DNA from 3 places in the Streptomyces sp. AgN23 genome. Region 2 is predicted to be linked to each of the others. Evidence: riboswitches for the same ligand, from Rfam matches in the RefSeq annotation. Region 2 holds a riboswitch; each other region holds the start of a gene.
What was found. Region 2 has a riboswitch for thiamine pyrophosphate ahead of thiO (glycine oxidase ThiO). Riboswitches for the same ligand answer to the same signal wherever they lie in the genome.

Region 1 (9,695 bases), 2.1 Mb from region 2:
CATCGGCCTGACCGTGACCACGTACGGGGATGAACCTTTCACCTTCACCGAGTTCGCCTACTTCGCCGAGATGGCGCGAGCCGCCACCTCCGCCGCGCTGGCCCGCGGCTACGCCCTCGTCATCCTCCCCGCCACCTCCCGCCACGACGTGTGGTCCAACGTCGCCCTCGACGGCACCGTGGTGATCGACCCCTCCGACCACGATCCGGTCGTCACCGAGCTCTTACGCCAAGGCATCCCCGTCGTCAGCGACGGCCGCCCGGCCGGGGCCCTCCCCGTCACCGCCTGGGTCGACAACGACCACGAGGCGGCGGTGCTCGGACTGCTCGACCACCTTGCCGAGGCCGGCGCCCGCCGGATCGGGCTGCTCACCGGGACGTCCACCGACACCTACACCCGACTGTCCACCACGGCGTATCTGCGGTGGTGCGAACGCGTGGGGCAGGATCCCGTCTATGAGGCGTACCCGGCCCACGACCCTTGTGCCGGTGCCGTCGCCGCCGACCGGCTGCTCGCCCGCCCCGACCGCCCCGACGCGGTCTACGGCCTCTTCGACCCCAACGGCACCGATCTGCTCGCCGCCGCCCGCCGCTACGGCTTGCGCGTCCCGGATGATCTGCTGCTGGTGTGCTGCAGCGAATCGACCGTCTACCGCACCACCGAGCCGCCCATCACGACCCTCTCACTCAAACCCCGCCGGATCGGCACGGCGGTCGTACAGTTGCTCATCGACGCCATCGAGGGCCTTGATACCGACCACCCCGTCGAGCAGGTCATACCCACCGAATTGATCGTGCGGACGTCGTCACAGCGCCGTCCGCCGCGTACGACGGTCAACGCCCCGCGCAGCCGTGCCGGAGGCTGACCTGAGGGTGACTCAAGGATGACCCGAGGAGGACCTGAGACCAATGGGCTTCCCCTACCGGGCCAATCCGGGATAAAAGTCCGACCAAGCAGGAGCGAGCACCGATTGACGGCACCCTGGTGCGTCACAAGCCCTCACGGTCATTCCTATGATGGGCGGACGACACCGCGGACCGCCGTCGACCAGGCAAGGTCCACAAGGTGGGACGGCGGCGTGATGGTGGAGGGGTCGATGACTCAGGGGGCCGGTCTGGAAGCCACGGCAGGGACCACGGCTGCGATCCCACCCGTGCCCGCGTACGGGGTGCCCACCCCGCCCATGTCCACGCATGGGGCGCCCACCCCGCCCATGTCGGCGTACGGGGCGTTCACCCCGCCCGGCATGGGCGCGCCCGGAGCCGTACCGCCCGGGCCCGCGCCCGCGGCCCCGGGCCCCGCCGCCCCCGTGCCGCCGCCCGCGCCCGCTCCCGGTCCCACGCCGGGGGCACCGGCTCCAAGGGTGCCCGCGCCGGGGGCTCCTGAGGCGCCCGCGCCCGCCGCGCCGCCGCCCGCCGAGTACACCCCGACCGAGCGGCTCCCGGTCATGGGCCCCGGGCACACCATCCCGGACACGCCGCTCGTCCCGGCGCAGGACCGCCCCACCGTCACGCTCACCTCGGTGCCCGAGCCCGAGCACGGCCCGCTCGCCGAGGACGAGGGGCCCGGCCCGCTGTATGTCGTGGGCGATGTCCACGGCTACCACGACGAGCTGCGCGAGGCGCTCGCCGCCGAGGGCCTGATCGACCCCAAGGGCAACTGGGCTGCGGGCAACGCCCGGTTGTGGTTCCTCGGCGACTTCACCGACCGCGGTCCGGACGGCGTCGGCGTCATCGACCTCGTCATGCAGCTCTCCGCCGAGGCCGCGGCCGCGGGCGGCTACTGCAAGGCGCTGATGGGCAATCACGAGCTGCTGCTGATCGGCGCCAAGCGGTTCGGCGACACGCCCGTCAACTCCGGTGCCGGAACCGCCTCCTTCCAGGCCGCCTGGCTGCTCAACGGCGGCCAGCGCAGCGACATGGAGCGGCTGGAGGACCACCACCTCCAGTGGATGTCCCGGCTGGACGCGATGGCGGAGGAGGACGGGCATCTGCTGGTCCACTCCGACACCACCGCCTATCTGGATTACGGCGACTCGATCGAGGCCGTCAACGACACCGTCACCGAGACGCTGCAGCGCAGCGACGCCGACGAGTGCTGGGACCTGTTCCGCAAATTCACCAAGCGGTTCGCCTTCCGCGACGAGGACACCGGGCCCCTGGCGGCCCGCGAATTGCTCGACACCTACGGCGGGGAGCGCATCGTCCACGGTCACAGCCCGATCCCGTATCTGCTCGGCGAGGTCGGCTCCGAGGACGGCGAGGACGGCGGCACACCCGCCGTCGAGGGCCCGCATGTCTACGCGGACAATCTCGCCGTGGCCATGGACGGCGGCGTCACCATGGCCGGAAAACTGCTGGTCGTCCAACTTCCTCTGACCGGCTGAGGATTCAGCGGACGCTGCCCGGGGCAGATAGAGAGCTTCACCGGCGCGGGAGCAATTCCCGAAACTTGCTGTCACCCCGCGCCGGATCGGCTCTACCATCGGCTTATCCGTCGCAGGCTCTCCTCCGTTTCCGCCCGACTGCCCGGCGCAAGCCGGCGTCACGGCCCTACGGAGCATCGGGGGATGCACCATGAAAAGCGCTCCGCACCTGCTGACCGAGGACCGCCCGGAGTTCGAGCGAGTTCTCGACGAGGCACTGCGCACCGCACACCATCGCCCGGACCTCACCGGTGTCGGGCAGCGGCTGACTGCCGAGCAGTTGCGCACGATGGCGCTCGGCGCCTCGGCCGCGATAGCGGCATGCGCGGCCGCCGAATATCAGGACTACCGCGAAACTCGCGCCAAACTGCGCGAGCCCGCGCCGCTCTTCCCGCTCGCCGGGGACGTGGGCGAGCGCGAACACCCGGAGGGCACGGTGGGGCTCGCCGGCGCGATGCAGGACGCCGCGGGGGCCGGGCTCGTCGCCATGCTCGCGGTGCTGGCGCCGGTGCTCGCCGGAACCGCCGCGATCATCTTCCTCATCGTCGGCTACGTCCTCAACGTCCTCGACCCGGCCCCCTCCATCGCCCAGCCGATGGTCACCGCGGGCTGGTTCTTCGCGGCGCTGACCGCCGCGGGCATCCTCATCGCCGCCGTCGGACTGCTCCTGACCGCGCTGCGCAACGGCTCCAGCGCGATCCGGGGCGAGGCGCGCAGCGAGCAGTTGGAGGAGGTGGACCGCGCCCGAGAGGTCTGGCGTCAGGCCCTGCTGGAGCGCGGCATCCTGCCGTTCCTCCGCGAGGCCCTCGCCAACCCCTCGGCCCCGTCCCCCTCCGCCTACGTCCCGACCAACCCCGAAACGGTCAGCCGCACCCCGCACCTCGGCTACAGCCGCCCCGGTTTCAGCACCGACGGCGAGGGTCCCAAGGCCCGCCCCCGCTACAGCAGCCCGGACTTCACCAGCCCCGACTACGGCGGCCCGGAGCACCAGCCGGACTAGCCCGCGTCGGGGGCCGCCCCGGGGTGCGGTCCGGGTGGGCGTGGGGGTGCACGTGGGGTCATCCCGGATGGCGGGTCGCGGCCGCCTCGCCAGGATGGCTGACCATGACTTCCTTGACTCGACGCACCTTCATGGGTGGTTGCGCGGCCGGAGCGCTACTGGCCGTGGCCGGGAGCACCGAGGCCCGCGCGGCGACAGGGACCACCGGATCGACCACCGCGCCGACCACCGCATCGACCACCGCATCCGACGAACCCGCCCTGCGGGCCGCCATCAGCGATCTCTCGCATCCGCCCGCCACCTCCGCGCAACTGCGCGTCGACCGCCGAGGCGATCACTGGTACGGCACGGCCGGGGCGGCGGACCTCGTGAGCGGGCGGGCCGTACGCCCGGACGACCGCTTCCGTGCGGGCAGCATCACGAAGGCATTCGTGGCCACCGTGATCCTTCAACTGTGGGCCGAGCGCCGGGTGGAGCTCAACGCACCCATCGGGCGATACCTCCCGGATCTGCTGCCCTCGGCATTCTCCCGCCGCATCACCGTGGCCCAGCTGCTCAACCACACCAGCGGACTGCCCGACCATCGAGGGCTGCCGGACGACAGCACCCCGGAGGGCGTCGTGCGGCATCGGTGGGACCGATGGACACCGCGGGAGTGGGTCGAGACGGTGACCCACGACCCGCTCAAGTTCGATCCGGGGGCCACCCAGGAGTACCGGGGCATCAACTACGTCCTGCTCGCCCTGATCATCGAAAGGCTGACCGGCCGCCCCTACGGCCAGGCGATCGAGTCCCGCGTCCTCCGCCCGCTGGGCCTGGCCCGGACCCTGCTACCGGGCCAGGACCCGCGCCTCCACGGTCCGCATGTGCACGGCTATCTGCGGATGACCGACGGCTCGCTGCGCGATATCACCGTGTACAACCAGTCCAGCGCCTGGGGCGAGGGCGAGCTGGTCTCCACCCTCGACGACCTGTCCCGCTTTCAGCGAGCCCTGTTCTCCGGCGCCTTGCTGCCACCCCACGCGCTGGACAAGCTCTTCACCCTGCCCCCGGATTCCGTACGCATGCTGGACGGCACCCCGGCCCGCTACAGCCTCGGCCTGCAGAAGGCCACGGTCAACGGCGTGACGTTCTGGGGAAAGACCGGCGAGGGATACGGCTACCGCACCCGCATGTTCGCCACTCGCGACCAGACGCTCCGCTTCGTCCTCTCCTACGCCCCGACGCCACTGACCACCCAGGAGGAGATGACCAACCGAGTCGTCGCCGTACTCACCGCGTGAACCACCGAGTGGCCCGCGCTCCGACCGCCTCAAAGGGCGGCACGGAGCACGGACCAACGCTCGAAGGGATGTTTCACGTGAAACGGGCCAACGGGAAGAAGAGGAAAGCGCCCCCGTCAGCTGTACAGCGGCGCCGTACGGCCCCTATCCCCAGTCCGCCTCAGTCCGCGATCGGCAGATAGACGCGGTTGCCCGCCTCGGCGAACTCCTTTGACTTCTGGGCCATACCGGCCTCCGCCTCCGCCGCGTCCATCGCGCCGCCGTGTTCGCGGCGGATGTCTTGGGAGATCTTCATCGAGCAGAACCTGGGCCCGCACATCGAGCAGAAGTGTGCCGTCTTGGCCGGTTCCGCAGGGAGGGTCTCGTCGTGGAAGGAGCGGGCCGTGTCCGGGTCGAGGGCCAGATTGAACTGGTCCTCCCAGCGGAATTCGAAGCGCGCGTCGGAGAGCGCGTCATCCCATGCCTGGGCGTCCGGATGGCCCTTGGCCAGGTCGGCCGCGTGGGCGGCGATCTTGTAGGTGATCACGCCGGTCTTGACGTCATCGCGGTCCGGCAGGCCCAGATGCTCCTTGGGGGTGACGTAGCAGAGCATCGCCGTACCCCACCAGGCGATCATCGCGGCACCGATGCCCGAGGTGATGTGGTCATAGGCGGGGGCGATATCGGTGGTGAGGGGGCCCAGGGTGTAGAAGGGGGCCTCTTCGCAGATCTCCTGCTGGAGGTCGACATTCTCCTTGATCTTGTGCATCGGGACATGGCCCGGGCCCTCGATCATGGTCTGGACGCCGTGCTCCTTGGCGATCCGGTTGAGCTCGCCGAGCGTGCGCAACTCCGCGAACTGCGCCTCGTCATTGGCGTCGGCGATCGACCCGGGGCGCAGTCCGTCGCCCAGCGAGTAGGTGACGTCGTACGCCGCGAGGATCTCGCACAGCTCCTCGAAGTGGGTGTAGAGGAAGGACTCCTGGTGGTGGGCGAGGCACCACGCCGCCATGATGGAGCCGCCGCGGGAGACGATGCCGGTCTTGCGGCGGGCGGTCAGGGGGACGTACGGCAGGCGGACGCCGGCGTGGACGGTCATGTAGTCGACGCCCTGCTCGGCCTGTTCGATGACCGTGTCCTTGTAGATCTCCCAGGTCAGCTCCTCGGCCCTGCCGTCGACCTTCTCCAGCGCCTGATAGAGCGGCACCGTGCCGATGGGGACCGGGGAGTTGCGCAGCACCCATTCGCGGGTGGTGTGAATGTTGCGGCCGGTCGAGAGGTCCATGACCGTGTCGGCACCCCAGCGGGTCGCCCAGGTCATCTTCTCGACCTCCTCCTCGATGGAGGAGGTGACGGCCGAGTTGCCGATATTGGCGTTGACCTTCACCAGGAACCGCTTGCCGATGATCATCGGCTCGATCTCCGGGTGGTTGACATTGGCCGGGAGGACGGCGCGGCCTGCCGCGATCTCCTCCCGGACCACCTCGGGGGAGACGTTCTCGCGGATCGCGACGTACTCCATCTCCGCCGTGATCTCGCCCCGCCGCGCATAGGCGAGTTGGGTCACGGGGACGCCCGCGCGACCGCGCCGCGGCTGGCGTGGGCGGCCGGGGAAGACCGCGTCGAGGTTGCGCAGCCCCCCGCGGGGCGAGGTGTGCTTGATCCCGTCGTCCTCGGGGCGGACGGGGCGACCCTCGTACTCCTCCGTGTCGCCGCGGGCGACGATCCAGTTCTGCCGCAGCGGCGCCAGGCCGCGGCGGACATCCGTCTCGATGGTGGGGTCGGTGTACGGGCCGGATGTGTCGTACAGCGTCACGTCCTGGCCATTGGTGAGGTGCACTCGGCGGACCGGGACGTGAAGGTCCGGGCGCGAGCCCGCGATATATCCCTTATGCCAGCCGAATTCGGCGTTCTCGGCGCGCGATGATGCATCCTGCTGAGTCATGAGACCCACTCCCTACGCCGGCATTACCCGGTAACAGGTTCAGCGGTCGGCGCAGCTACAGCGTCAGCGCCCTCTCAGCCCGGTGCTCCGAGCTCCCGCGATTGCAAAGGTTCGTGCCCACGCTAACGGTTTATCCACAGTGCTGAACAGGGGGCCCACTCCTCTTGCGATGATGCGACCGTGACCGCCATCCAGCAGGACCACCCGCCCGAGCAGCCCCACCCCTCCGATCAGGCGCACGACCACGGCCACGGCCATTCCCACGGCCACTCGCACGGTCATGGCCCCGCCGCACCCGTCTCCGCCCGCCTCCGCAAGATCATCGCGGCGGTGCTCATCCCCTTCGCGGTCGCCGTCGTCGCAGGTCTGATCGTGCTCTGGCCGGGCGGCACGCCCGACCACAAGGCGAGCGGCCGCAGCGGTCTCGGCTTCGACCAGCAGACCGTCGCCGGACGGGTGGTGAAGGTCGAGGAGGTGAACTGTGCGGACGTCAACGCCCAGCCGCAGGCGCCCACCGAGCCCGGCCAGGACAGCACCGTCCAGAACGGCGCCCCCGGGCAGGGCGGGAAGAAGAGCGTCTGCGAGAAGGCCACCATCGAGGTCACCTCGGGCAAGGACAAAGGTCGTACCTTCCCCGAAATCATCCAGCCCAACGCCTCGCGTCAGTTCAGCGCCGGGCAGGAGCTGAAGCTGGCGTACGCCCCCAAGGCGCCCAAGGACCTGCAGTACTCCGTGTCCGACGTCGACCGGTCGATGCCGATGGCGCTGCTGGCGGGGCTGTTCGCGCTCGCCGTCGTGGTGGTGGGGCGGCTGCGCGGGGTGTTCGCGCTGGTGGCGCTGGCGATCAGCTTCGGGGTGCTGACGCTGTTCATCCTCCCGGCGATACTCCAGGGTTCCAATCCGCTGGTGGTCGCGGTCGTCGGGGGCAGCGCGATCATGCTTCTCGCGCTCTATATGTGCCATGGGCTGACGGCCCGTACATCGGTCGCCGTGCTCGGCACGCTGGTGTCACTGCTGCTGATCGGAGTGCTGGGCTCGCTGTTCATCGCCTGGGCGAGCCTGACCGGCAATACGGACGACCAGACCGGTCTTGTGCACGGCCTCTATCCGAACATCGAGATACGCGGGCTGCTGCTGGCGGGCGTGATCATCGGCTCGCTGGGCGTGCTGGACGATGTGACGGTCACCCAGACCTCGGCGGTGTGGGAGCTGAGGGCCGCGGACCCGGCCGTGTCCCGGCGCAGGCTTTACGGGGCGGCGATGCGGATCGGGCGGGACCACATCGCCTCCGTCGTGAACACGCTGGTGCTGGCGTACGCGGGCGCGTCGCTTCCGCTGCTGCTGCTGTTCTCCATCGCGGACACCGGTGTGGGCACGGTCGCCACGAGCGAGATCGTCGCGGAGGAGATCGTACGGACGCTGGTGGGCAGCATCGGGCTCGTCGCCTCGGTGCCGGTGACCACGGCGCTGGCCGTGCTCGTGGTCTCCGCGGACCGCGCCCCGGCGGCGGATGGCGGCGCGGAGCGGGGGGCCGACACGGGCGGCGCCCAGGCGGCCCGGACCGGCCGGGGCGGACGCGGGCGGCGGCGCCGGGCCAAGACGCGCTGAGCGGCCGGGCGACGGCACGACGAGCCGCCGGGCGGAGGCACGACGAGCCGCTGAGCGACGAGGGCCTCAGCCCCCGGGCGCGCCGTCCGGGCTGTTCGGTGGCCCGGACGGTTCGGTGATGGCGGACGGTTCGGCCGCGGCACACCGGCCGTCGGCCCGCCGCCGCGTATCCGCCCCTCAGCCCGCGTACCGGTCCTCGGCCAGGATGCGGTGGAGTTCGGCGTCGAGATCGCCGACCGGATCGCAGGCCGCCGGCTCCTGGCCGAAAGGCACCACCCGGTCCGTCCTATCGAGGAAGGCCACCAGAGGGGCGGCCCCGGCCCGGAACAGGGCCCGTTCACAGCCGACTTGGAGTCTGATGAAGACGTCCGAGAGCCCCTCGGGGGAGGCCGGAGCGATACGCACATCCCCCTCACCGGTGGGTCTGCTCAGCCCGTCCAACAGCAGCTCCCGCGCGAAGGCCCAGCTCACCGGCGCGTCGCCGGGCAGATGGAAGGTGATCTCGACGGCATAGGGGTCGCTGCTGTCGTAGGACAGCTCGACCGGGATCCGGAAGGAGAGATCCTGCGAGACCAGGAAGGTCATCGTCACTTCCGCCTGAACTGTGTCACGCATGTCACGCATCGTTCGCCGCCCCGGGTTGTTTGCGCATGGCCGACTCTGGAGCGTAGCGACTCGATTGCTGTGCGGAGTCGGTTTGCCTCGTGTGAGGGAACGAAAATGGCCAGTGTTGCCATGGGGAGGCCCGCGGGGCCGGACGACGTGGGCCCGGTGGGCGGGAGATCGGGGCCGGCGCACCGGCCGTATCGAAGATCGCTGTCGTCAACAGGCACCCCCGGGGTGTTGTTGCGAGGCAGACGCCGAGAGGAAGAACGCCGAGGTCTCGCACTTTAACGGCAGGGGTGGCGCCGGGCCGCGCTCCCGCCCCGGCGGTATCCCTCGCGCGGCCTATCCGCGCGCGGTGGGGGCCCGCAGGGCCCGCGGGGATGCGTCAGGCCCTGGGGGGCGCGGCGAGCGCCGCGCGGCGGGTCAGGCGGTGAACTTCCGTACGACGTAGATCAGCCCGGCGATCAGCGCCACCAGCAGCAGCGCCTTGAAGACAAAGCTCACCAGGAACCCGATCACGCTCATGATCAGACCGCCGAACACGGCGAGGATGAGCACCGGTATCGCGATCCAGGTCACCCACCACGGCAAGCCCCGGAATATCCCCTTCGTAGTCACGTAACTCCCTGCTTTCTCTCCGAGCCGTGGGTCCGGACGCCGACGGCCGGTCTTCCCTGCCGTCGATGCTAGGACGGGACGGAAGCGCGCGGGCGTCCCGCGGCCCCCGTCCTCCCCTGACCGAACCCCTACGGGACCGTCCGGCCACCCGTCGCCTCCGCGGTGGACAAGCCCGCAGGCGACATCAGCTCCGGCCGGGTCAGCCCGCAGGCGACATCAGCCCTCCGGCGG
Region 2 (9,695 bases):
GTCCGGCGAGGGGTAGGAGGCGTCGGCCGCCCAGTGGTCGCCGCCGTAGGCCCCGCCGCCGTACGGATCCTGCTGGCCGTAGGCCGCGTACTGGTCGGCGTACTGCTGCTGGCCGTAACCCTGCTGGTCGTAACCCTGCTGCTCATAGGGCTGGGCCTGGGGCTGGGGCTGGGCGCCGCCGTACGGGTCCTGGCCGTAGGCCGCGTACGCCTCGTTCCCGTAGCCGTACTGCCCGCCCTGGCCCATCTGGTCCGCGTAGACATCCTGGCCGTAGTTCTGGCCCTGCCCCTGGCTGTGGTCCTGCTGCGCGCCATAGCCCCCGTACGTCTCGTACGCGCTGTAGCCACCGGCCGCATCGGCACTGTACGCGCCCGCGGCCGGAGTGAAGGCCGACGGCTCCTCGTAGACGCCGTACTCACCGGTGTCATCGGGCAGCGGCTGCGGCTGGTACGCGGGCGGCTCCGGCTGCGCCGCCGGGACCGCCTCCAGGTCGGACACCTCGAGGATCGGCTCCTTGTCCGCGTCGTCCGGCCGGGGACTGCGCACCTCGCGGCCGAGCAGCCCGGGCAGCCCGCCGCTCAGCGCCCACCCCGCGGCGAAGCCGCGCCGGAAGGAGAGCGTCACATACGTCTGGCCTATGGCGAAGGCGATCGCCCCCGCCCCGATCACCGGAACCGACGGGATCAGCACGCCGACGACCACGCCCAGAAATCCGACGAAGGCCAGCAGCCGCCAGCGCAGCCGCGCCTTGTACTGCAGGAGGACCTCCCCCAGCAGCCACAGCGCGACGACGCCGAAAGCGATGTAGAGGACCGTCCAGCCCATGCCCGCCCCTCTCAATGCGGCCGCCCGTCGGCTGCCGTCATCAGGATCAGGACCGCTGATGCAGTCCCAGATTCTCGTAGATTTCCAGCGTCGCCGGGGAGTGGTTCAGGGTGATGAAGTGCAGCCCGGGGATCTCCTCGGCCATCAACCGCGCGCACACCTCTGTGGCGTAGTCGATTCCGATCGAGCGTACAGCCGCCGGGTCGTCTTTCACCGCCAGAATCCGTTCAGCCAGTTCGGGCGGGAACGCGGCATTGCTGAGCTGCGCGAAACGCTCGATCTGCTTGACGTTCGTGACGGGCATGATCTCAGGGATGATCGGTGTCGTACAGCCCGCCGCGGCGACCCGGTCGCGCAGCCGCAGATAGTCCTCGGGGTAGAAGAACATCTGCGTGATGGCGAAGTCGGCGCCCGCGCGGCACTTGTCGATGAAGTGACGGATGTCGGTGTCCCAGTCCGCCGAGCGGGGGTGCATCTCGGGGAACGCGGCCACGCCGACGCAGAAGTCGCCGGACTCCTTGATCAGCCGGACCAGCTCGACGGCGTAGTTGAGGCCGTCCGGGTGCCGGACCCACTCCCCCGTGGGGTCGCCCGGCGGATCGCCGCGCAGGGCCAGCATGTTCCGGATCCCGGCATCGGCGTACTGCCCGATGACGTTGCGCAGGTCGGCCCGGGAGTGGTTGACGGCGGTCAGATGGGCGACGGGGGTGAGCGTGGTGTCCGTCGCGATGCGCTCGGTGACGCGCACGGTGCCCTCACGGGAGGAACCGCCGGCTCCGTAGGTCACGGAGACGAAGGTGGGCGAGACGGCTTCCAGCCTGCGGATGGCGTTCCACAGCGTCTGCTCGCCCTTCGCCGTCTTGGGGGCGAAGAATTCGAAGGAATACGACTGCTCGCCCGATGCGAGCAGATCGCGCACGGTACGGGCGCGATCGGTCCTGGTGGAAGCGGTGCCTAGGGCCATACGAGCAGGCTATCCACCCGGCTCGGCTACGCCCACCCGACCCCGGAGATTTGGGGGTTTTGCCAGCTTTCTGTCCGCAGTGCGGACAGCTCGGCGCCCCCTCGACCGGCGGACGGGCCGGGTCGGATGAAAACCGGGTGAAAGCCAGGTGAAGAGCCGGGGCCGGGCTCCGGTCAGGCCGCGCGCACCCGCTTGGCCAGTTCCGCCGTCGCCGCCGCCGGGTCGTCGGCGGCCGTGATGGCCCGGACCACGACGATGCGGCGGGCGCCCGCTTCCAGGACCTGATCCAGGTTGGAGGCGTCGATTCCGCCGATGGCGAACCACGGCCGCTCGGTGCCGAGCGCCGCGGCGTGACGCACCAGGGGCAGCCCGGGGGCGTGGCGGCCCGGCTTGGTGGGGGTGGGCCAGCAGGGGCCGGTGCAGAAGTAGTCCACACCGGGCTGGACGGCCGCCGCGTCCACCTCGGCCTCCGCATGGGTGGAGCGCCCGATCAGCACGTCCGCGCCGAGGATCGCGCGCGCCGCGGGCACCGGCAGATCGCCCTGGCCCAGATGGAGCACATCCGCGCCGATGGCATGTGCGACATCGGCGCGGTCGTTGACGGCGAGCAGCTTTCCGTGGCGGCGGCAGGCGTCCGCGAAGACCTGGAGGTGCTCCAGCTCCTCGGCCGCCTCCATCCCCTTCTCCCGGAGCTGGACGATGTCCACCCCTGCCGCCAGGACGGCGTCCAGGAACTCCGGCAGGTCGCCCTGGCGCTTCCGTGTGTCGGTGCACAGATAGAGGCGGGCCTCGGCCAGCTGCTCATGAGCGGTGGCGGTGGACATGGTTCGGTACCCCCGGAGGGTCGGCGGCGTACGGGCCGTGCGCGAAGCCCGGCCCGTACGCCGGGTACGACAACGTGCGACTAGGTGCGGCTAGGTGCGATGACATGCGACTACGTGCCACTGCGCGCGACACGGACGGCGTAAGCGCGAGAGCGGCCGCCCTGTACACACCCCGTACGAGCTGAGTACGAGCCCCGTACGGAAGGCAGCGGAAGGCTGGGCGGGAGCGGCGTCAGACGGCGAGCGCCTGCGCGCGCCGCTTCACTTCCGTACCGCGATTCTCGCCCAGGGCCCGTGCCGGGGTGCCGGGCAGGCTCGGGTCGGGGGTGAAGAGCCACTCCAGCATCTCTTCGTCACTGAAGCCGTCGTCCTTCAACAGCGTCAAGGTCCCCACGAGGCCCTTGACGACCTTTCCGTCGACGATGAACTCCTCGGGCACCTGAAGCACCCTGTTCTCGCCACGGCGCACCGCGATCAGCTGGCCCTCCTTGACCAGCTGCCGGACGCGCGTCACCTCGACACCGAGTCGCTCGGCGACGTCGGGGAGGGTGAGCCAGGCGGGGACGAGAGCATCGATCTTTGCGTCAATCTCGGTCACGGAACAAGCCTGCCATCTGGGACTGACAGTGGGTAGCCGGGCGCCCGCCGCGCGGGCCGCTTCGGCCCGCCCCGGACACCCCGTCCGCTGACCGGCCGGCCGGTCAGCGGACGGCCGACTTCAGCGGCACCGACGGGTCCTCGGCCCGCGTCCGGTCCAGCCGGGCGCCGCGCTCGATCAGCTTGCGCCCCTGGGCCAGATCGCGCGGACGGCCGACGGCCAGCAGGGCGACCAGGGCGCCCTCGCGCAGCCAGCACACCGACCACGCGGCACCGGCCGGATCGCCGCGCCAGACCAGTTCGTCGGCCCCCGAATGGTGCCCGGCGTACTGCACGAAGCGCCCGAACTGCTCGGACCAGAAGTAGGGCACCGGGTCGTAGACCGCGCCGGGGAAGTGGGCGGCCGTCCGGCTCCCGACCACGTTGGCGGCCACGGTGCGCGGCCCCTGCAGCGCGTTGTCCCAGTGGTGCACCAGCAGCCGCGTGCCGTAGCGGGCGGACGGGAAGGAGGCGCAGTCGCCGACCGCGTAGACGTCCGGCGCCGAGGCCCGCAGCCGGTCGTCGGCGGCGACGGAGCGGTCCTCGGCCAGCTCCACGCCCGAGCCCGCGAGCCAGTCCGTGGCCGGCCGGGCCCCGATCCCGACCACCACCGCGCCCGCCCGCAGCCGGGTGCCGTCGCCGAGCACCAGCCCGCTCTCGTCCACGGCGGCCACCCGGGCGCCGGTCACCAGCCGGGCGCCGTAGTCCTCGTACCAGGCCGCCATGGGGGCCGCGACCTCGGCCGGCAGGGCGCCCGCCAGCGGCCGGTCCGCGGCCTCGACGACGGTCACGGCGCAGCCCGCCTCGCGCGCCGCCGTGGCGAACTCCGCCCCGATCCAGCCCGCCCCCACGACCGCGATCTCGCGCTGCCGGGCGAGCACCGGGCGCAGCCGCACCGCGTCGTCCAGGGTGCGCAGCAGATGGACGCCGGGCACGCCCTCGCTGCCCGGCAGCGGGACCGGCTCGGCGCCGGTGGCGATCACCAGGACGTCGTACGGGAGCTGTCCGGTCGCGGTCTCGACGAGCCGCTCGTCCGTGCGGAGCCCGGTCACCTGGACGCCGAGCCGCAGCGCGATGCCGAGCCCGGCGAAGTCCACGTCGAGCGTCGATCCCTCGGCCTTGCCGAGCAGCACGGCCTTGGACAGCGGCGGCCGGTCGTAGGGCTGGTGGGTCTCCGCGCCCAGCAGGACGATCTCCCCCGTCCAGCCCTGTTCGCGCAGCGCGACGGCGGTCTGCACCCCCGCCATGCCCGCTCCGACGATCACCACCCGCTGTTCGCCGCCGCCGCTCGAGGACGGCTTCGTCGTCGTCTCATCGCTCACACGATCACTGTATTGCGGCTGGTGGGGCGGACCGCAGAGGGCGAAGGGAGATCTCGGGCACAGAGAGGAGGGGGCGGTGGATGGGAGTGCGGGTCGGTGGGCGCCTTCGGCGGGTGGTCCTCCCCCACCCCGCCCCTTCCCGAACCGAAGGGGCTCCGCCCCCTCGGCCCCCGCCGGGGCTCCGCCCCGGACCCCGCTCCTCACACGCCGGAGGGGCTGGATCGCGGCGGGTGGCTGGGCTTTCGGGGGGTTCGGGGCTCGTACTAGGGTGGCGGGACAGAGCACTCGCGGGAGCCCGGACGTACCGGGCTGAGAGGGAAGCTGAAACGGCCTCCGACCGTACGAACCTGATCCGGGTCATGCCGGCGAAGGGAGGGGCAGCGTGTCCACGCACGCACCAGGTCACGACGACCGACCACACACCTCAGGGCTTGACGGCCGACCATCCGTGGGCGGACCGCCCGACGGGCGCTACGACGCCCTCGTCATCGGGGGCGGCATCATCGGGCTGGTCACGGCCTGGCGGGCGGCCCAGCGGGGGCTGCGCACCGCCCTCGCCGACCCGGCGCCCGGCCGGGGAGCCGCCTGGGTCGCGGCCGGGATGCTGGCCGCCGTCACCGAGCTTCATTACGGCGAGCAGACCCTGCTCGGGCTCAACATGGCCTCCGCGCGCCGCTATCCGGACTTCGTGGCCGAGCTGGAGGAGGCGAGCGGCCAGGACGTGGGACACCGCGCGTGCGGCACGCTCGCCGTGGCGTTCGACGCCGACGACCGCGCCCAGCTGCGCGAGCTCCACACGTTCCAGCAGGGGCTCGGGCTGGAGTCCGAGTGGCTGACGGGGCGTGAATGCCGCCGCCTGGAACCGATGCTCGCACCGGGCGTACACGGCGGGCTGCGGGTCTCCGGCGACAACCAGGTCGACCCGCGGCGGCTGACCGCGGCGCTGCTCACCGCGTGCGAGCGGGCCGGGGTCGCCTTCCACCGCGCCCGCGCGGAGCGGCTGCTGCTGGACGGCGACCGCGCCACCGGGATCGAGCTGACCGGGAGCACGCGCCTGACCGCCGAGCGGACCGTACTGGCCGCCGGCAGCCTCAGCGGACGGCTCGCGGGCGTCCCCGACGACGTCCTGCCGCCCGTACGACCCGTCAAGGGGCAAGTGCTGCGGCTGTCGGTACCCGAGCGGTACGCGCCGTTCCTCTCCCGGACCGTACGGGCCGTGGTGCGCGGCGGGCCGGTCTACCTGGTGCCGCGCGAGAACGGCGAGCTGGTCATCGGCGCGACCAGCGAGGAGCTGGGCTGGGACACCACGGTCACCGCGGGCGGGGTGTACGAACTGCTGCGGGACGCCCATGAGGTGGTGCCCGGCATCACCGAACTGCCGCTGGTGGAGACGTGTGCCGGGCTGCGCCCCGGCTCCCCCGACAACGCCCCGATGCTCGGCCCGACCGCGCTGCCGGGGCTGCTGCTGGCCACCGGCCACCACCGCAACGGCGTCCTGCTCACCCCGATCACCGGCGATGTCATGGCCGAGGCGCTGACGAGCGGAGAACTCCCGCCGGAGGCCCGGCCGTTCACCCCGCGGCGCTTCGCGGCCCCCGCAGCCACCCCCTCCCCAGCACAGGAGCAGCACCCATGACCGTCTCCGTCAACGGCGAACCCCGCGAGGTCCCGGACGGGACCACCCTCGACCGGGTTGTCGCGACCCTCACCCAGGCGCCCTCGGGCGTCGCCGCCGCCGTCAACGAGACGGTCGTCCCACGCACCCAATGGCCCGCGACCCCGCTCGGCGACGGTGATCGCGTCGAGGTCCTCACCGCGGTCCAAGGAGGCTGATCCACCCATGGCTCCCACCACGACCACCACGACCACCACACCCGTCACCACCGCCACGACCACCCCGAACGCCCCGGGCCGGGCGCCCCTCGCCGCCCCCGACCCGCTCACCATCGCCGGGACCGACTTCGGCTCCCGTCTGATCATGGGCACCGGCGGCGCTCCCAGCCTGGACATCCTGGAGCGCTCGCTGCTGGCCTCCGGCACCGAGTTGACGACCGTCGCGATGCGGCGGCTCGACCCCACGGTGCAGGGCTCGGTGCTCTCCGTGCTCAACCGGCACAACATCCGCCCGCTCCCCAACACCGCCGGGTGTTTCACCGCCGGTGAGGCCGTGCTCACCGCCCGCCTCGCCCGGGAGGCCCTGGGCACGGACTGGGTCAAGCTGGAGGTGGTCGCCGACGAGCGCACCCTGCTCCCCGACCCGATCGAACTGCTGGACGCCGCGGAGACGCTGGTCGACGACGGGTTCACGGTCCTCCCGTACACCAATGACGACCCGATCCTGGCCCGGAAGCTGGAGGACGTCGGCTGCGCCGCGATCATGCCGCTCGGCTCCCCGATCGGCTCCGGTCTCGGCATCCGCAATCCGCACAACTTCCAGCTGATCACCGAGCGCGCCACCGTGCCGGTGATCCTGGACGCCGGCGCGGGGACGGCATCGGACGCCGCCCTGGCCATGGAGCTGGGGTGCGCGGCGGTGATGCTCGCCTCGGCCGTCACCCGGGCCCAGGAGCCGGAGCTGATGGCGCGGGCGATGCGGCACGCGGTGGAGGCGGGCCGGCTGGCCCACCGGGCGGGCCGGATCCCGCGCCGCCACTTCGCCGAGGCGTCGAGCCCGGCCGAGGGCCTGGCGGCTCTGGACCCCGAGCGCCCGGCGTTCGGCTAGGCCCTGTCCGGGCACGGCATCCGCCGGCCTCGCGTCCGAGCCCGGCCCCCGCCGGGGCCCCGCTCCTCACCCGCCGGAGGGACTGGATTGACGGCCCGGCTCGGCCCTCTACCGTGGATTGAGGGAGCAGCGCACAGCGCGGAGGTGGTCGCCGTGACCGTGACCGTGGACGACCGGATCGAGCGCGAGGTGTACGTACCGGCGCCGATCGACCGGGTGTGGCGGGTGCTGACGACGCCCGAGCACATCCGCGTCTGGTACGCCCCCGGCGGCTGCGAGATCGATCCGCACCCCGGCGGGAGGCTCCGGTTCCGGTGGGACGAATACGGAGAGTTCCACGGTCAGGTCGAGCGGGCGGTCCCCGACACGCTCTTCCGCTTCCGGCTGGCCCTGGAACCCGATCACGCGCCCTCGGACCCCGGGGAGGCGACCCTGGTGGAGTTCGCGCTCTCCCCCGAGGGGCAGGGCACCCGGCTGCGGCTGGCGGAGAGCGGTATCCGCGCCCTGGCCGTCCCCGACGACGCCAAGGCCAAGCACGCCGAATACGCCACGCTGTCCTGGACCTCCGCGCTCGAGGAACTGGCCGCGATCGCCGCCGCGTCGCACAACTGACCCGCGGGTGTCACCGTTCCGCTGCAGTACCCGCCCCACCTGGGGCGGCCGGTCATGGCTCATATCGATGCCTCGTAGACTTCCCCCGTGGATACGACCCTCCAGGACCCCCTCGTCGGGCAGGAGCTCGACGGCCGCTACCGCGTTGAGGCGCGGATCGCCGTTGGCGGGATGGCGACGGTCTACCGGGCCGTCGACACCCGGTTGGACCGTGTGCTCGCCCTGAAGGTAATGCACCAGAGCCTCGCCTCCGACGCCGCCTTCGTCGACCGGTTCATCCGTGAGGCGAAGTCCGTCGCGAGACTCGCGCACGCCAATGTGGTCGCCGTCTACGACCAGGGAGCAGACGGCGGCCATGTCTATCTGGCCATGGAATACGTCGCGGGCTGCACCCTGCGCGATGTGCTCCGCGGGCGCGGGGCGCTGCATCCGCGCGCCGCGCTGGACATCCTGGAGCCGGTGCTGGCGGCGCTCGGGGCGGCCCACCGCGCCGGTTTCGTCCACCGCGACATGAAGCCCGAGAACGTGCTGATCGGGGACGACGGCCGGGTCAAGGTCGCCGACTTCGGCCTGGTCCGGGCGGTGGACACCAACACCAGCGCGTCCACCGGCACCGTCCTCGGCACCGTGTCGTATCTCGCGCCCGAGCAGATCGAGCACGGCACGGCCGACCCCCGCGCCGATGTCTACGCCTGCGGTGTGGTGCTGTACGAGATGCTGACCGGCTCCAAGCCGCACGGCGGCAGCACCCCGGCGCAGGTCCTCTACCAGCATCTGAACCAGGACGTCCCGCCGCCGTCCGCGCTCGCGCCCGGGGTCGCCCCCGAGCTGGACGCGCTGGTCGCCACAGCCACCGCGCGCGCGGCCGAGGGGCGCCCCGTCGACGCCGTCGCGCTGCTGGGCTCGACCCGCGCGGTGCGGGCCGCGCTGACCGACGACCAGCTGGACGCGGTGCCCCCGCAGGCCAGGGAGGACACCTCGGCCGGTGCCGAGAACCGTACGACGGTGATTCCGCGCCCGGCGGCGGCCGTCGACGACGAGCAGGAGCTGCTCAACCACACCAGCCGTCTGGAGCTGCCGCCGGAACCGCCCCGCCAGCAGGGGCATGACCGGCGCGGCCGGGGCGGGATGTCGCGCCGCGGGATCGTGACGATCGTGGCCGCGGTGCTGCTGGCCATCGCCCTCGCCGCCGGTGTCTGGTACGTCAGCGCCGGCCAGTTCACCGAGGTCCCGCCGGTGCTGCGGAAGACCCAGGCGGAGGCGGAGAAGAAGCTGCACGGCGCCGGGCTCGATGTGAAGGTCGTCAACGAGTTCAGCGATGTCATCCCCAAGGGCAAGGTCATCGGTTCCAAGCCCGGTCCGGGCGAGCGCGTCCGCGACACCGGCACCGTGACCATCCGGGTCTCCCAGGGGCCGCCGCGGGCCGAGGTGCCCAATGTGGTGGGCATGCCGCTGGCCGAGGCCAAGCGGAAGATCGCGGACCAGGGGCTGACGATCGGCAAGGTCATCCGCCGCTTCAGCAGTGAGACGGCCCGGGACTCGGTCCTCTCCACCAGCCCGGTCTCCGGCTCCGTGCGCCGTCCCGAGACGCCGGTGTCGATCGTGGTCAGCAAGGGCCGGCCGATCGACATCCCGGACGTGGTGGGTGATTCGGTCGACGAGGCCCGGTCCGAGCTGGAGGACGAGGGCTTCAAGGTGAAGATCGCCGAGCGGCAGGTGTTCTCGGAGGAGGACAAGGGCTCGGTCGCCGAGCAGTCCCCCTCGGGAGACGGAGACGCAGAGGGCGCCAA
Region 3 (9,695 bases), 4.1 Mb from region 2:
GGAGATCGACGCGCAGGCCCTGCTCATGGGGAAGAACGGCGTCGACGGAGTCTATGACTCCGACCCCGCCCGCAACCCCGACGCGGTGAAGTTCGACGCCCTGGAGTACGGCGAGGTGATCACCAGGGACCTCAAGGTCGCCGACGCCACCGCGATCACCCTCTGCCGGGACAACAAGCTGCCCATCCTCGTCTTCGAGCTCCTGGCCGAAGGAAATATCGCCCGCGCGGTGAAGGGTGAGAAGATCGGCACGCTGGTGAGCGACCAGGGCTCCCGGGCCTGACGGCTCGAACGGGGGATGGACAACGGCCTGCCGGTCGGACACCGTGCAGGAGAAGACGCACGCAGGGGCGAGGCTCTGCTTACTGATAACACCAGGAGCAAGTGGTGATCGAAGAGACCCTCCTCGAGGCCGAGGAGAAGATGGAGAAAGCCGTTGTGGTCGCCAAGGAGGACTTCGCCGCGATCCGCACCGGGCGTGCGCACCCGGCGATGTTCAACAAGATCGTGGCGGACTACTACGGTGCGCTGACGCCGATCAATCAGCTGGCGTCGTTCTCGGTGCCGGAGCCGCGCATGGCCGTGGTCACGCCGTTCGACAAGACCGCGCTCCGCAACATCGAGCAGGCGATCCGGGACTCGGATCTGGGCGTCAATCCGAGCAATGACGGCAACATCATCCGGGTGGTGTTCCCCGAGCTCACCGAGCAGCGCCGTAAGGAGTTCATCAAGGTCGCCAAGGCCAAGGGCGAGGACGCGAAGATCTCGATCCGCAGCGTCCGGCGCAAGGCCAAGGAGTCCATCGACAAGCTGATCAAGGACGGCGAGGTCGGCGAGGACGAGGGGCGCCGCGCCGAGAAGGAGCTCGACGACACCACGGCGAAGTATGTCGCGCAGGTGGATGAGCTGCTCAAGCACAAGGAAGCCGAGTTGCTCGAGGTCTGATGAACGACTCTTCCTGGGGGGCCCCACCAAGCGCCGGATTCCGGGGACCGGGCGGTCAGGGCACCTCCCCCGGCTACGGCTGGGTGGCGGCGCCTTCTTCGGCGGGTCCCGCGCACGAGGTGGGTGAAGCGGCGCAGACTCGCCCCATGCCCACCGTGCCCCACGCAGGCGGCGGCGACTCCGGCGAGGCCGCCGACCGTGACCGGGGGGCCGCTCGGCTGAGCGGCCCCCTCTTCCGCGACGAGCGGGAGCCGCAGCCCGGACCCCGGCAGCCCGCCGGACGCCAGCCGACGCCCCCCGACCCCGCGCCCGACCCCGCCTCCGCAGACGGCGGCGTGCGTGGCACCGGTGCCGGGCAGGGGAAGAAGAGCGCGGGCCGTAATCTGCGCGCCGCGATAGGGGTGGGCATCGGCCTCGGCGTGATCATCGTGGCCTCGCTCTTCATCTACAAGCCCGTGTTCGTCGGCGTGGTAGCGGTCGCGGTGGTGGTGGGGCTCTGGGAGCTGACCTCGCGGCTGGCCGAGCGCAAGGACATCCGGGTCCCCCTGGTGCCGCTCGCGGTCGGCGGAGTCGCCATGATCGTCGCGGGCTATGTGCGCGGTGCCCAGGGCGCGGTGGTGGCGGTGGCGCTCACGGCGCTCGCGGTGCTGGTCTGGCGGATGACCGAACCGCCCGACAACTACCTCAGGGATGTCACCGCGGGCGTCTTCGCCGCCTTCTACGTGCCGTTCCTGGCCACCTTCGTGGCGCTCATGCTGGACACCGAGGACGGCCCGTGGCGGGTCCTCACCTTCCTGCTGCTGACCGTGGTCAGCGACACGGGGGCGTACGCGGTGGGCTGGCGCTTCGGCAAGCATCCGCTGGCACCGCGGATCAGCCCCGGCAAGACCCGCGAGGGGCTGCTGGGCGCGGTGACCTTCGCGATGGTCGCGGGCGCGCTGTGCATGCAGTACCTCATCGACGACGGCGTCTGGTGGCAGGGCCTGCTGCTCGGCTTCGCCGTCGCGGTCAGCGCGACCCTCGGTGACCTGGGCGAGTCCATGATCAAGCGGGACCTCGGCATCAAGGACATGGGCAAGCTGCTGCCCGGCCATGGCGGGATCATGGACCGGCTCGACTCGCTGCTGCCCACCGCGCCGGTGGTGTGGCTGCTGCTGGTGATCTTCGTGGGCGGCGGCTGACGACGCCGGCCCACGGGCCCCGCGCCACACATGGCGCGGGGCCCTTCGTACGTCTGCGACACTGGGTGAACCATGCCTAAGCCCGGAGAACTGACCTTCGTCGCGCCGCGTGGGGCCAAGAAGCCCCCGCGGCATCTTGCCGACCTCACACCCGCCGAGCGCCGGGAGGCCGTCGCCGCCCTCGGGGAGAAGCCCTTCCGGGCCAGTCAGGTGTCGCGTCACTACTTCGCGCGCTATGTCGACGACCCCGCACAGTGGAGCGACATACCGGCGGCCGCGCGCGAGAAGCTGGCCGCCGGGCTGCTGCCGGAGCTGATGAACGTGGTGCGCCACATCAGCTGTGACGACGACACCACGCGCAAGACCCTGTGGCGGCTCTTCGACGGCACGCTCGTGGAGTCCGTGCTGATGCGCTACCCGGACCGGGTGACCATGTGCATCAGCTCACAGGCGGGTTGCGGGATGAACTGCCCGTTCTGCGCCACCGGCCAGGCGGGGCTGGACCGCAATCTGTCCACCGCCGAGATCGTGCATCAGATCGTCGACGGTATGCGGGCCCTCCGCGACGGCGAGATCCCCGGCGGCCCGGCCCGGCTGTCCAACATCGTCTTCATGGGGATGGGCGAGCCGCTGGCCAACTACAACCGTGTCGTCGGCGCCATCCGCCGGCTCACCGACCCCGAGCCCGACGGCCTCGGCCTCTCGCAGCGCGGCATCACCGTCTCCACCGTCGGCCTCGTTCCGGCGATGCTGCGCTTCGCCGACGAGGGGTTCAAGTGCCGGCTCGCGGTGTCGCTGCACGCCCCCGACGACGAGCTGCGCGACACCCTCGTGCCGGTGAACACCCGCTGGAAGGTGCGCGAAGTCCTGGACGCCGCGTGGGAGTACGCGGAGAAGTCCGGTCGCCGGGTCTCCATCGAGTACGCGCTGATCAAGGACATCAACGACCAGGCGTGGCGCGCCGATCTGCTCGGTCGGCTGCTCAAGGGCCGCCGGGTGCATGTGAACCTCATTCCGCTGAACCCGACGCCCGGCTCCAAGTGGACGGCGTCCCGGCCCGAGGACGAGAAGGCGTTCGTGGCGGCCCTGGAAGCCCACGGGGTGCCGGTGACCGTCCGGGACACCCGTGGCCAGGAGATCGACGGGGCCTGCGGGCAGCTGGCGGCTTCGGAGCGCTGAGGACCGGCTGATACGGTGCCTGGACATCGCCGCATCAGGCGATCGTCGTAAAACTGAACATCCGTACAAATGAACATTCCGACAGGGGAGCGCTCAGAGCGCTGAGAGTGCGGCACAGCCGCAGACCCTCGGACCTGATCCGGGTCATACCGGCGTAGGGAGTCAGCATCACCATGAACAGCCAGCTTCGGCTTGCCATCTCAGCCGCCCTCCTCGGCTCACTGGCCCTGGGCGCGCTCGTCGGTTGCGGCGAGGATTCCCAGAGCGGCACGGGCTCCAAGACGGTCACCCTGGTCACGCATGACTCGTTCGCGGCATCCAAGGCGGTCCTCAAGGAGTTCACCAAGGAGACCGGCTACAAGGTGCGGGTGCAGGCCGGGGGCGACGCCGGAGCCGCCGTCAACCAGGCGATCCTGTCCAAGGGCCATGCCCAGGGCGATGTGTTCTTCGGCGTCGACAACACCCTGCTCTCCCGGGCGCTCGACAACGACCTGTTCACCCCCTACACGGCCAAGGGCCTCGACAAGGTCCCGGCGGCCCTTCAGCTCGACCGGGCCGAGCACCGTGTCACCCCCGTCGACTTCGGCGACATATGTGTCAACTACGACCGTAAGTACTTCGCCGACAAGAAGCTGGCGCCGCCCCGGACGCTGGAGGATCTGACCAAGCCCGCCTACAAGAACCTCCTCGTCACCGAGAACGCGGCCACCTCGTCCCCCGGTCTCGGCTTCCTCCTCGCCACGGCCGCCAAGTACGGCGACGACGGCTGGAAGGGCTACTGGAAGAAGCTGCGGGCCAACGGTGTCGAGGTCGTCGACGGCTGGGAGCAGGCGTATTACGACCGGTTCTCCGGCTCGGCCGGCGGCGGCAAGGGCGACCGGCCGCTCGTCGTCTCCTACGCATCGAGCCCGCCCGCCGAGGTGGCCGACGCCAAGACCAAGCCCGCCAAGGCGCCCACCGGGGTGGCGACGGGCACCTGTTTCCGGCAGGTGGAGTTCGCCGGGCTGCTGAACGGCGCGGGCAACACCAAGGGCGGCAAGGCGCTGCTGGACTTCCTGCTGAGCAAGCGGTTCCAGGAGGACGTCCCGCTGAACATGTACGTCAACCCGGCGCGCGAGGACGCCAAGTTGCCGGAGCTGTTCACCCGATACGGGACCAGGATCGCCGACTCGGCCACCCTGGCGCCGCAGAAGATCGCCAAGAACCGTGAGCCGTGGGTCAAGACATGGTCCTCGCTGGTCCTGTAGAGCCCCGCGAGAACCGTAAGGCGGCCGACGGCCACCGTAAGGCCGACAGGGCAGTCGGCGGCCGTCGCGCGCTCGCCCTCCGGCTCGCTCTGATGGCGGTGCCGCTCGCCTTTTTCGCGGTTTTCTTCGCCTATCCCGTGGCCTCCATCGTCGCCCGGGGGCTGCGCGTCGGCGGGCAGTGGCGGTTCGGCCGGATCGCCGAGGTGGTGACCGATCCGGCGACGCTGGACGTCCTGTGGTTCACCTGCTGGCAGGCGGTCGCGTCGACCGCCCTCACGCTCGCGGTCGCGCTGCCCGGCGCCTATGTCTTCGCCCGCTTCGACTTCCCCGGCAAGGGGCTGCTGCGGGCCGTGGTGACCGTGCCGTTCGTCCTGCCGACCGTCGTCGCCGGATCCGCCTTCCTGGCCCTGCTCGGCCGGGGCGGGCTGCTGGACGAGCTGTGGGGGATGCGGCTCGACACCTCCGTCTGGGCGATCCTCCTGGCCCATGTCTTCTTCAACTACGCGGTCGTCGTCAGGACCGTCGGCGGGCTGTGGGCCCAGCTCGACCCGCGGCAGGAGGAGGCCGCGCGGGTGCTCGGCGCGAGCCGGCTGTCGGCCTGGCGCCGGGTGACGCTGCCCGCGCTGGCGCCCGCCGTGGCCGCCGCCGCGCTGATGGTGTTCCTGTTCACCTTCACCTCCTTCGGCGTGATCCAGATCCTCGGCGGCCCCCGCTACGCCACCCTTGAGGTGGCGATCTACCGGGAGACCGCGCAGTTGCTCGACCTGCCCACGGCCGCGGTGCTCACCCTCGTCCAGTTCGCCGCGGTCGCTGCGGTGTTGGCCCTGCACGCGTGGACCGTAAGGCGCCGGGAGAGCGCCCTGCGGCTCGTCGACCCCGGCCGCACGGCGCGCCGGCCGAGCGGCCCGGCCCAGTGGGCGCTGCTGTGGGGCGTGCTGGCGGTGGTCGTGCTGCTGATCGTGACACCGCTCGCGGTGCTGGTGGAACGCTCGCTGAACGGACCGGACGGCTACGGCTTCACCTACTACGAGGCGCTCAAGTCGGCCGCCGACAGCGGAGGCACCTTCTTCGTGGCGCCCATGGAGGCCGTCGGGAACTCCCTGCGGTACGCGGCGGTCGCCACCGTCTTCGCCCTCGCCGTGGGCGGCCTCGCCGCCGCCGCGCTCACCCGTAAGGCGGGCAGGCTGGTACGGGGCTTCGACGCGCTGCTGATGCTGCCGCTGGGCACCTCGGCCGTCACCGTGGGATTCGGGTTTCTGATCGCCCTCGACGAGCCCCCGCTGGACCTCCGGGCCTCCTGGGTCCTGGTGCCGCTCGCCCAGGCCCTGGTGGGCGTGCCCTTCGTCGTACGGACCATGCTCCCCGTGCTGCGGGCGGTGGACCACCGGCTCCGGGAGGCGGCAGCCGTGCTCGGAGCGTCCCCGTGGCGGGTCTGGCGGGAAGTGGACCTGCCGTTGGTGGGACGGGCCGTGGCGGTCGCGGCGGGCTTCGCGTTCGCCGTGTCCCTGGGCGAGTTCGGGGCGACCGTCTTCATCGCGCGCCCCGACCAGCCGACCCTCCCGGTGGCCATCGCCCGGTTCCTGGGCCGGGCCGGACAGCTCTCCTACGGGCAGGCGATGGCCCTGAGCACGATCCTGATGCTGGTCTGCGCCGGATCGCTGCTGGCGCTCGAGCGCATCCGCACCGACCGTTCCGGAGAGTTCTGAATGACGCTGCTGCGACTGGACGAGGTGACCGTGAGGTTCGGCCGGCGCGACGCGCTGGACGCCGTGGATCTGGAGGTCGCCGAGCACGAGACGGTCTGTGTGCTGGGCCCGAGCGGAAGCGGCAAGTCCACCATGCTGCGCGTGGTGGCCGGGCTGCAGCGCGCCGACGCCGGCCGGGTGTCGCTCGCCGGACAGGACCAGAGCGGGGTGCCCACGCATCGGCGCGGGGTGGGGCTGATGTTCCAGGACCACCAGCTGTTCCCGCAGCGGGACGTGGGCGGCAACGTCGCCTTCGGGCTGCGGATGCGCAAGGTGGGGCGTGCGGAGGCGGATCGCCGGGTCGCCGAACTGCTGGAACTGGTGGGGCTGCCGGGCGCCCAGCGCCGCCCCGTCGACTCGCTCTCCGGCGGCGAGCAGCAACGGGTGGCGCTCGCCCGCGCGCTGGCCCCACGGCCCAAGCTGCTGATGCTGGACGAGCCGCTGGGCCAGCTCGACCGGGGGCTGCGGGAGCGGCTGGTGGTGGAGCTCCGCGAGCTCTTCGCACGGCTGGGGACCACCGTCCTCGCGGTCACCCACGACCAAGGCGAGGCGTTCGCGCTCGCGGACCGGGTGGTGGTGATGGACAACGGCCGGATCGCCCAGACCGGCACCCCGCTGGAGGTGTGGCAGCGGCCCACCACCGAGTTCGTCGCCCGCTTCCTCGGCTTCGACAATGTGGTCGAGGCGATCGTGGACGGCGAGGTCGCCGACACCCGCTGGGGCAAGCTGCCCGTTCCGCCCGGCTCACGGCCGGGCCCCACCAGGCTGCTGGTCCGCCCGGCCGGGGTACGGCTGACGGACCCCGAGGAGGGGCTGGCGTGCACCGTGGAGACGCGCACCTTCCGCGGCGACCATGTGGCGCTCGTCCTGCGGCTGCCGGACCCGGCCGCGCCGCCCCTGGAGGCGTCCTGCGCCCTGCGGGACGCCCCGGAGGCGGGGGCCCGGGTGGGAGTGGCCTTCGACCCGGCCGATGTGGTGCTGCTGGACGCCGAGGTCTGACGCCTGGGTTCCTGGCGTCGCGGCGCTTGCGCCGGGGCCTGACGCTGGACTACGGCACGCCAAGCCCCGGATGCGACAACTCACCTGCGCGCAGAGCGTTCGTGACGTCAGGTCAGCCAAGCAGCGACAGCAGCGCCTCGGGTGCCTCGTCCACCGAGTCCACCAGTGCGATACGGGCCTTCATGGACCGTCCCTCCGCGAGCGCTTCGAGCAGCGGCCAGGTGGGCAGCCGCCGGGTCCAGTGGTCCCGGTCCACCAGCACCATCGGGGTGGGCTCACCGCGCGACTCGTAGTAGTTCGGCGTCGCGTTGTCGAAGATCTCCTGGACGGTTCCGGCGGCGCCCGGCAGGAAGACCACGCCCGCGGTCGAGCGCGCCAACAGCCCGTCCTCCCGGGTGGCGTTGGCGAAGTACTTGGCGATGTGCGAGGCGAACGCGCTGGGCGGCTCGTGTCCGTAGAACCAGGTGGGGATGCCGACCGACGCACCGCCGTCCGGCCAGCGCTCGCGCACCGCGAAGGCGGCCTCGGCCCACGCCCCGATGGACGGCCGGAACGAGGGCGTCTTGCCGAGCAGTTCGAGCGCCTTGTCCAGCATCGCGTCCTCGTGCGGGGCCGCGTAGGCGCCCAGGTTCGCGGCCTCCATCGCACCCGGCCCGCCGCCCGTCGCGACCGTGAGACCGGTCCGTGCCAGGGCCCGCCCGAGGCGGGCGGCGCCCGCGAACCCGTCGGAGCCGCGCTCCAGGGCGTGTCCGCCCATGACGCCCACCACCCGCGTCCCGACGAGGAATTCGTCGAGCGCGTCGGAGATCGCGTCGTCGTGGATGGAGCGCAGCATCGAGGCGAAGACGTCGCCGTCCGTCTTGGTCTGCTGGAACCAGGCGTAGGCGAGCGCGTCCGGCGTCCGCGCGTAACCGTGCTCGGTGAGGCCTTCGAAGAGCTGCGCGGGCGAGTAGAGGGTGCCGCGGTACGGATCGAACGGCAGATCCGGCACCGGCGGGAACACCAGCGCACTCCCGGCCCGGACCTTCGCGGCCGCCTCGGACTCCATCGGGCAGCCGAGGAAGACCGCCTCGCTGGTGTCGGTGGAGAGGAGCGCCGCGGTACGGCTCGTCAGGTCCACGGACTGGACCCGGAACCCGGCCAGGGTGCCGCGGGCGACGACCTGGTCGAACTCCTCGATGGACTCTATTTCCCGGTCTGGTTCCTGCACGCCGACATGCTAATCACACCGGAGGTGGGGGGCTGTGGATTGAGGCAATCGTGACCGGGCCGCTCGGTCGCACAATCCAGGCATGGATATCAACACCCGAGAAATTCAGCGGTGGAACGGCATCGCCGTGAGATGCGCCACTACCCACACCAGCGGCACCAGCAGCGCCAGCAGAGCCGTCGCGCGCAGTGCGGCCGCCCCGCGGAGCAGCCGGGTCGGGGCGCCGAGGCGGAGCAGCGCGGCCGTCGTGCGCTCGCGCGCGCTCCTCGCCTCCACGACCGCGGTCAGGGTGGTGGCCGCGGCGCACAGCGTGACCAGCGCCGCGCCCAGACCGGTGAGCGGGCCGAAGGCATGGGCGCCGGACGGCCCCGAGGCCCTTCCGTACAGCTCCAGGACGGTGTATCCGGCGGCGGCCAGGGCGCACAGCGCGCCGACCGGACGTCCGATCAGACCGGCCTCCTGCTGGAGCATGCGCCCGGCCAGCAGCCGCAGCACACCAGGCCGCCCGACGGCCAGCAGCCTGCCGCACAGATGGGTGAGACCGGGCCCGGCCAGCACCAGCCCGAGCGCCGCCAGTGCCCAGCCGCCCACCACGCCGGGCGGGTTGCCGCCGAGCCGGCCCGGCACGGCGAGCAGGGCGTCGGGGTGCGGGGGCGCGTCGCCGCTCGCGTATGCCTGGAGGGCGAGCCCGGCCGCGGTCAGGGCGATGCCCCACGGAAGGCCGGAGGTGGTCCGGTGGGGCAAAGGGGCGACCGGCCCCGTCACGACGGTGGGCGGGGCCGGGACCGCCGGGCGTCGGGCGCCCCGCGGTTGGCGGGGCGGCTGGTGTCCGGCCCGCGGCTGCCGGGGCCACAGCACGGCCGCACACGCCGCGCCCACCAGCACCGGGACGACGGCGAGCAGCGTCACGGTGCCGGCCAGGGGCAGCGGCCGACCGCTGCCGAGCTGGCGGCCGACCGCCCCGCTTCCGGCCCAGTCCAGCCAGGAGCCGAGGTCGCCACGCAGATACAGGAAGACCAGCAGCGCCAGCACACCACCGAGCGCGCAGGCGGCCGCCATCGAGACCGCCGCGAGCAGTGCCGCACGGGCCGGGCCGAGCCCGACCGCGGCGAAACCGGGGCCCGGCCCGGTGCTGGGGTCGGCGCGGCCCACGGCGACGGCCAGATGGACAGTCGCGGCCAGTGGGACG

Region 1: linked by a shared signal. The riboswitch ahead of thiC (phosphomethylpyrimidine synthase ThiC) and the one ahead of thiO (glycine oxidase ThiO) in region 2 are both predicted to bind thiamine pyrophosphate.
Region 3: linked by a shared signal. The riboswitch ahead of AS97_RS32105 (thiamine ABC transporter substrate-binding protein) and the one ahead of thiO (glycine oxidase ThiO) in region 2 are both predicted to bind thiamine pyrophosphate.

The regions. Positions count from the first base shown of each region.
Region 1 is NZ_CP007153.1:5,434,204-5,443,898, forward strand. Features, by position in the region: gene AS97_RS23340 (LacI family DNA-binding transcriptional regulator) at 1-865, shown strand, start outside; gene AS97_RS23345 (metallophosphoesterase) at 1,082-2,386, shown strand; gene AS97_RS23350 (hypothetical protein) at 2,577-3,425, shown strand; gene AS97_RS23355 (serine hydrolase domain-containing protein) at 3,530-4,708, shown strand; gene thiC (phosphomethylpyrimidine synthase ThiC) at 4,869-6,632, opposite strand; TPP riboswitch at 6,625-6,741, opposite strand; gene AS97_RS23365 (YibE/F family protein) at 6,813-8,240, shown strand; gene AS97_RS23370 (SsgA family sporulation/cell division regulator) at 8,418-8,855, opposite strand; gene AS97_RS23375 (DUF5326 family protein) at 9,270-9,464, opposite strand; gene AS97_RS23380 (cupin domain-containing protein) at 9,681-9,695, opposite strand, start outside.
Region 2 is NZ_CP007153.1:3,297,989-3,307,683, forward strand. Features, by position in the region: gene AS97_RS14445 (hypothetical protein) at 1-825, opposite strand, end outside; gene metF (methylenetetrahydrofolate reductase [NAD(P)H]) at 872-1,789, opposite strand; gene thiE (thiamine phosphate synthase) at 1,963-2,613, opposite strand; gene AS97_RS14460 (Rv2175c family DNA-binding protein) at 2,846-3,211, opposite strand; gene AS97_RS14465 (FAD-dependent oxidoreductase) at 3,315-4,496, opposite strand; TPP riboswitch at 4,849-4,962, shown strand; gene thiO (glycine oxidase ThiO) at 5,020-6,207, shown strand; gene thiS (sulfur carrier protein ThiS) at 6,204-6,404, shown strand; gene AS97_RS14480 (thiazole synthase) at 6,412-7,293, shown strand; gene AS97_RS14485 (SRPBCC domain-containing protein) at 7,447-7,905, shown strand; gene pknB (Stk1 family PASTA domain-containing Ser/Thr kinase) at 7,993-9,695, shown strand, end outside.
Region 3 is NZ_CP007153.1:7,350,766-7,360,460, forward strand. Features, by position in the region: gene pyrH (UMP kinase) at 1-283, shown strand, start outside; gene frr (ribosome recycling factor) at 388-945, shown strand; gene AS97_RS32095 (phosphatidate cytidylyltransferase) at 945-2,126, shown strand; gene rlmN (23S rRNA (adenine(2503)-C(2))-methyltransferase RlmN) at 2,199-3,305, shown strand; TPP riboswitch at 3,379-3,483, shown strand; gene AS97_RS32105 (thiamine ABC transporter substrate-binding protein) at 3,479-4,552, shown strand; gene AS97_RS32110 (iron ABC transporter permease) at 4,645-6,258, shown strand; gene AS97_RS32115 (ABC transporter ATP-binding protein) at 6,259-7,296, shown strand; gene AS97_RS32120 (LOG family protein) at 7,409-8,506, opposite strand; gene AS97_RS32125 (hypothetical protein) at 8,612-9,695, opposite strand, start outside.